Linked DNA regions of Catenulispora sp. GP43. The protein of the gene in region 1 interacts with the protein of each later gene in a pairwise test. Links are inferred from orthologs where the notes say so. Each region holds a gene or a part of one and is shown on either strand. Other genes may lie near its edges.

Region 1 (3,193 bases):
TCAGGGGGCTCATACAGCCCTGGCCAAGGGCGCGGCGGACGTGGCGGCGCACGCCGCCGGAGCCGCGGCCGCCGGCGCGCACGCGGTAGCCGCCGGCGTCACCGCGGCAGCCGGGCACGCGGCCGCCACCGTCCACGCCGTCCACACCGCTCACGCCGCACTCGCTCCCGGCCAGGCCCCGAACACGCTGCCCTCCGGCCATGCCGCCGCGGCGATGGGTCTGCTGGTCGGGGCGCTCATCGTCGTCAGCCGCCGCTGGTACGTGCCGGTCGTCGCGCTGGCCCTGCCCGGCGCGGCCTTCGCCGGCGTGGCGACCGTGGCGGCGGACTGGCACCGGGTCTCCGACACCATCGCCGCGGACCTGCTCGCCCTGGCCGTCGGGCTGCTCGGGCTGGCGGCGGTGTCCCAACTCGGCCTGGTGCGCCCGGGTCCGTCGGTCGGCCAGAGCAGCCTGAGCCAGCGCCTGCTCTACGCGGTGGTGCTCAGCATCGCGACGGCCGCGCTCGCGGTCGGGGCCGCCTACTTCGTGCGCTACCACGGTGCCGTCTCCGAAGGGGTGCGCGCCGATGCCGCCTACTGGTCCGCACAAGCGATCGCGCTCGGCGCGGCGGTCACAGCGGCCGGCGTCATGCTCGCCGTGTGCCGGAACCTGGAGTCGGTGGGGCATCGTCCGCCGCGCGGTCTGACGATCCAGGCGCCGTGACTCCTCCCGGCCGGTTTTCGAGCACTGACGGCTCTGCGTGGCGCGCGCCTCGCGGAATGCCGCACTTCCGCCCTCCAGACCCCTGACATAAGCATTCTCACCCGTTCGGGCGTACCGCTTGGGGGTGAATCGGATGCTCCGGGAGCTATCGGGCATAACGCTGGTTAGGATCGGTCGCGGGCGCCGCAGTATGCGCCTGTCGCCGACACCGAAAGAACAAGACATCGGCAACAACATCCGAGCGACGGAAGATGGGGATCGCGCATGGGCTCCGGGATGGCGGTCATCGGTCGGGACATCGCGGTTGACCTCGGGACCGCGAACACCCTGGTGTACGTACGCGGCCGAGGCATCGTGCTGAACGAGCCCTCGGTGGTCGCGGTGGACACCACGACCGGCGCGGTGCTCGCGGTCGGCGCCGAGGCCAAGAAGATGATCGGCCGCACGCCCGGCAACATCGTGGCGATCCGGCCGCTCAAGGACGGCGTCATCGCCGACTTCGAAGTCGCCGAGCGGATGCTGCGCTACTTCATCCGCAAGGCGCACAAACGGCGGTGGCTGGCGCAACCGCGGGTCATCGTCTGCGTCCCCTCCGGCATCACCGGTGTGGAGAAGCGCGCGGTCGAGGACGCGGCCAGCGCCGCCGGCGCGCGCAGCGTGCACCTCATCGAGGAGCCGATGGCCGCGGCGATCGGCGCCGGCCTGCCGGTGCAGGAGGCGACCGGCAACATGGTCGTGGACATCGGCGGCGGCACCACCGAGGTCGCGGTGATCTCCTACGGCGGCATCGTCACGGCGCTGAGCGTCCGGGTGGCCGGCGACGAACTCGACAACGCGATCATCCAGTACACGAAGAAGGAGTACTCGCTGCTGCTGGGCGACCGCACCGCCGAGGAGATCAAGGTGACGGTCGGCTCGGCCTGGGACTCCGGCGAGGAGACCCGCGCCGAGGTCCGCGGCCGCGACCTGGTCTCGGGGCTGCCGAAGGTGATCCTGCTGTCCTCCGGCGAGGTCCGCAAGGCGATCGAGGAGCCGGTGACGGCGATCGTCGACGCGGTGCGCGACACCCTGGACAAGTGCCCGCCGGAACTGGCCGGCGACATCATGGACCGCGGCATCGTCCTCACCGGCGGCGGCGCCATGCTGCACGGCCTGGACGAGCGGATCCGCGAGGAGACCGGCATGCCGGTGCACATCGCGGAGAACCCGCTGGACTCCGTGGTCCTGGGCTCCGGGCGCTGCCTGGAGGAGTTCGAGGCGCTGGCCCCGGTGCTGGGCTCCTTGAACAACCGCCGCCGTCCCGGGCGGAGGTAGTCCGGGAGCGTGCGTGACGACAAGCGGACGAGGCTGCTGCTGGCGGTGCTGCTGGCGGCGGCCTTCGCCATGATCACCGTGGACGCCCGGGGCGGGTCGCGCTCGCCGCTGCAGCCGCTGCGCGCCGGCGGCGAGGCGGTGTTCGGCCCGGTGGCGGACACGGTCTCGGCGGCCGAGCGGCCGGTGGGCGACTTCGTGCACGGCCTGGGCCACAGCAAGCAGGACAAGAAGGAGATCGCGCAGCTCAAGGCGCAGAACGCGGCGCTGCGCGTGCAGAGCGAGACCGCCGCCGACGCCCGGGCCCGGGCCGCCGAGCTCGACAAGCTGCTGCACGTCGCCACGGTCGGCGGCTACCGCACGATCCCGGCGCGGGTGATGTCCTTCGCCCCGCAGCAGCAGGGCACGTGGTCGGCGACCATCGACGCCGGGACGCTGGACGGGGTCAAGCCGGGGATGACCGTGCTCGACGGGGACGGCCTGGTCGGCCGGACCGTGGCCGTCGGCCGCGACACCGCGACCGTGCTGCTGGCCGACGACCCGCGCTTCACCGTCGGCGTGCGCACCCCCGGCACCGGCGGCGCCGGCGGCGGCGAGGTGGGCCTGGCGACCGGCGGCGGCGACGGCCGCTTCAGCGTGCAGTTCTTCGACCCCCAGGCCGACATCCCGCTCGGGACGCCGGTGCTGACCTTCGGCTCGGCCGGCGGCACCCCGTTCGTGCCCGGCGTGCCGCTGGGCACGGTGACCTCGGTGCAGCCCACGCCCGGCGCGATGACCCGCACCGCGGTGGTGAAGCCGTTCGTGGCCTACGACGGCCTGCAGACGGTCGGCGTCGTGGTGGAACCGCCGCGCAACGACCCGCGCGACGCGCTGGTGGCGCGCTGAACCCCGGCCCGACTTCGAAGAGAGTGTGACCTTTGAGACTCACCGGCTTCCTGGCCATGATCTGCGGCCTGGCCCTGGTGCTGGCGCTGCAGGACGCGCTGCTGTCCGCGGTGCACCTGCCGCTGGCCGCCCCGGACCTGCTGCTGGCCGTGGTCGCCGCGATCGGCTTCGCCCGCGGCGCGCGCTCCGGGCTGCTCGCCGGCTTCCTGCTCGGCCTGGCCGCGGACGTCTCGCCGCCGGCCGCGCACGCGATCGGCAGCCAGGCGTTCGTGCTCTGTCTGTCCGGCTATCTGG
Region 2 (3,164 bases), on another replicon or contig:
ACAGCGCGGCGACCAGACGGGCCCGGTCCACCGAGTGCACGAAGTCCGCGTATTCGGCCACTGACGAAGCCTTGTTGGTCTGCAGCTGCCCGATGAAGTGCCAGCGAAGGCCCAGCCCGGCCGTCTGGCGGGCCTTCGGCGCCGCCTCCTGGTCGCGGTTCTCCCCCACGTCGCGCACCCCGAGCCCGGCCAGGATGCGGACGTCGGAGGCCGGATAGGTCTTGGTCACCGCGATCAGGGACACCTCGGACGGGTCCCGGCCGGCCGCGCGGGCCGCGGCCGCGATGTCCGCACGGACCGCGGCCAGATTCTCCGCGATCTGCTCTTGTCGGTCGGACATCGCTCAGTCCAGCCAGACGAATCCGGCGAACCGGCCGGTCGTCCCCTCGCCACGGAAGGAGTAGTAGTCCTCGGACTCCTGGGTGCAGACCCGCAGCCGCACTGAGGACTTCACGTCGATGCCGCACGCCTCCAGCTGCGCCCACACGCCCTCGGCGACGTCCAGGCCGGGTGTGCCCTGCCGGGTCACCGCGTAGCTGGCCGGGACCTTCTCGGCCACATCGGCGCGCATCCGCTCGGGCACCTCGTAGCACAGCCCGCACACCGAGGGCCCGGTGACCGCGACGATCCGCTCCGGGGCGGCCCCGAGGGCCACCATGCGCTCGATCACGGCCGGCACCACGCCGGCCTTCATGCCCGGCCGCCCGGCGTGCGCCCCGCCGACCACGCCGGCCTCGGCGTCGGCCAGCAGCACCGGCACGCAGTCCGCGACCAGCACCGCCAGCGCCAGGTGCCGGCGGTCGGTGACCAGCGCGTCCACGTCGGGGGCGCGGCCCTGCCACTGCGCGGCGGCGTAGGCCACGTCGGCGCCGTGGATCTGGTTCATGTACACGACGTTGCCGGGGTCGGTGAACCCCAGCTCGAAGGCCACCAGCGAACGGTTGGCGGCGACCGCCTCGGGGTCGTCGCCGACGTGCCCGCCGAGGTTGGTCGCGGTGTAAGGGGCCTTGGAGACCCCGCCCCAGCGGTCGGAGAAGGCGAAGCGGGCCTTGCCGCCCTCGCCGTCGGGACCGGTGTGCTGCCATATAGCCACGGTGCGCGCCCGGCTCTACTTCAGGAAGTCGGGGATGTCGAGCTCGTCGGCCGCCGACGGCGCCGGCTGGACCGGGATGACCGGGACGTTCATGGTGTCGGCCATCGGGTCGTGGGCCGGGACCTGGGCGCCCTCGGCCGGCTTGGGCAGGGTGCCGAGCACCTGCTCGCGCATGCCGTCGCGGACGCTGGTCTCGTCGTAGCGGGTCTGGCCGGCGGCCTGGGAGTGCCCGGTGCGGCGCTTGGCCGGCTCGCCGCCGTCGAACCCGGCGGCGATCACGGTGACCCGGACCTCATCGCCCAGGCCGTCGTCGATCACCGCGCCGAAGATGATGTTGGCCTCGGGGTGCGCGGCCTCGCTGACCAGCTGCGCGGCCTCGTTGATCTCGAACAGGCCGAGGTCGGAGCCGCCGGAGATGCTCAGCAGCACGCCGCGGGCGCCGTCGATGGAGGCCTCCAGCAGCGGCGAGGAGATGGCCATCTCGGCGGCGGCCACCGCGCGGTCGTCGCCGCGGGCCGAGCCGATGCCCATCAGGGCCGAGCCGGCCTCGCTCATCACCGACTTCACGTCGGCGAAGTCCAGGTTGATCAGGCCCGGGGTGGTGATCAGGTCGGTGATGCCCTGGACACCGGACAGCAGCACCTGGTCGGCGGCCTTGAACGCGTCCAGCACCGAGACGTTCTTGTCCGAGATCGACAGCAGCCGGTCGTTCGGGATGACGATCAGGGTGTCGACTTCCTCGCGCAGCGCCGCGATGCCGTCCTCGGCCTGGTTCGCGCGGCGCCGGCCCTCGAAGGTGAACGGCCGGGTCACCACACCGATGGTCAGCGCGCCGAGCTCGCGGGCGATCCGGGCCACCACCGGGGCGCCGCCGGTACCGGTGCCGCCGCCCTCGCCGGCGGTGACGAACACCATGTCCGCGCCCTTGAGGACTTCCTCGATCTCCTCGGCGTGGTCCTCGGCGGCCTTGCGGCCGACATCGGGGTTGGCGCCGGCGCCGAGCCCCCGGGTGAGTTCGCGGCCGACGTCCAGCTTGACGTCGGCGTCGCTCATCAGCAGAGCCTGGGCGTCGGTGTTGACGGCGATGAACTCCACGCCCTTCAGACCGACCTCGATCATCCGGTTGATGGCGTTCACGCCGCCGCCGCCGATGCCGGCGACCTTGATAACAGCCAGGTAGTTCTGCGGTGCTGCCACGTCCGACGGCCTCTCCGTGGTGTCCGGTGATCTGTAGTGATTCATTAAACCCTGTGATCACCTTAGTCCCGCCCACACCGGCCAGGGGACACGGCGGGGTCGTGCGACTGTGAAGTCTTTACAGGACATTAGGTCCCGCGACCTGTGAGGTTCAACGAACACGCCGAAACTGTCGGCAGGTTTTACTTCTCAGCGTGGTCCGACGACCCTCGCGAGGTCCACATGGATCCGATGAGGGAATACGTATGTTGTCCGATTGCCCGCCAGATCTTAGCCGATCGGGCGTCTCGGATTCGAACTCCTCACGAATACGCCGGAGCCGCCGGAGCACTGAGATCATAGTGCGCGGCGTCATTTCCGATCAGCGCCGCCAGTATCCGAGCCTTGAGATCAGGCTGATCCGGACCGCCCCAGGCGACCGTCACCGAGTGCTGTTTCTTTGTCGAGGGCGTCAGAGTCACGGTGATGGCATAGGGCCCCGTCGCCGACACCGTGAGCACCCGCGAGCGCAGCGGGGCCGGCAGCGCCCGCAGCGCGGCCAGCGCGCCGGCCACGGTCGCCGCGCGGTCGGCGGCCGCCCGGTCGGCGAACTGCTCCAGGTGGATGACCGGGACATGCGCCGGGATCGCCGAGGCGGTGGCCGCTGTGTCGAAGGCCACGCCGTCGGCGTCGACGATCTGGTAGGAGCCGTCGGCCTGCGGCAGGGCCGCGGCGGGCGTGCGCTCTACGATGGAGATCGAGATCGTGTGCGGCAGCGAGCGCTCCACCCACGCGTCCTTCACCCGCGGGACCGCCATCAGCCGGGCCTTGGCCGCCGCGGTGTCCACGCCGGCGACCGGCGCGTGCGCCGGGATCGCGGCGGCGGCCAGCACCT

What was found.
Region 2: the proteins of ABH926_RS39715 (region 1) and ftsZ interact in binary tests that used the Escherichia coli proteins (3 or more experiments, as listed by UniProt). The link is inferred for Catenulispora sp. GP43 from one-to-one orthologs.

What each region holds. Positions count from the first base shown.
Region 1 is NZ_JBGCCT010000027.1:114,015-117,207, forward strand. Bases 120-2,998 are described here. They hold ABH926_RS39715 (rod shape-determining protein), read left to right. Parts: upstream 120-979; coding sequence 980-2,017; downstream 2,018-2,998. Other genes in these bases: ABH926_RS39710 (phosphatase PAP2 family protein), read left to right, coding at 120-703; mreC (rod shape-determining protein MreC), read left to right, coding at 2,027-2,899; mreD (rod shape-determining protein MreD), read left to right, coding at 2,932-2,998. Outside these bases: more of ABH926_RS39710, read left to right, coding at 1-119; more of mreD, read left to right, coding at 2,999-3,193. UniProt on the Escherichia coli protein: Forms membrane-associated dynamic filaments that are essential for cell shape determination. Acts by regulating cell wall synthesis and cell elongation, and thus cell shape.
Region 2 is NZ_JBGCCT010000002.1:547,962-551,125, forward strand. What follows is about bases 200-3,049. They hold ftsZ (cell division protein FtsZ), read right to left. Parts: upstream 2,291-3,049; coding sequence 1,109-2,290; downstream 200-1,108. Other genes in these bases: ABH926_RS06200 (YggS family pyridoxal phosphate-dependent enzyme), read right to left, coding at 200-340; pgeF (peptidoglycan editing factor PgeF), read right to left, coding at 344-1,093; ABH926_RS06215 (cell division protein FtsQ/DivIB), read right to left, coding at 2,593-3,049. Outside these bases: more of ABH926_RS06200, read right to left, coding at 1-199; more of ABH926_RS06215, read right to left, coding at 3,050-3,164. UniProt on the Escherichia coli protein: Essential cell division protein that forms a contractile ring structure (Z ring) at the future cell division site. The regulation of the ring assembly controls the timing and the location of cell division.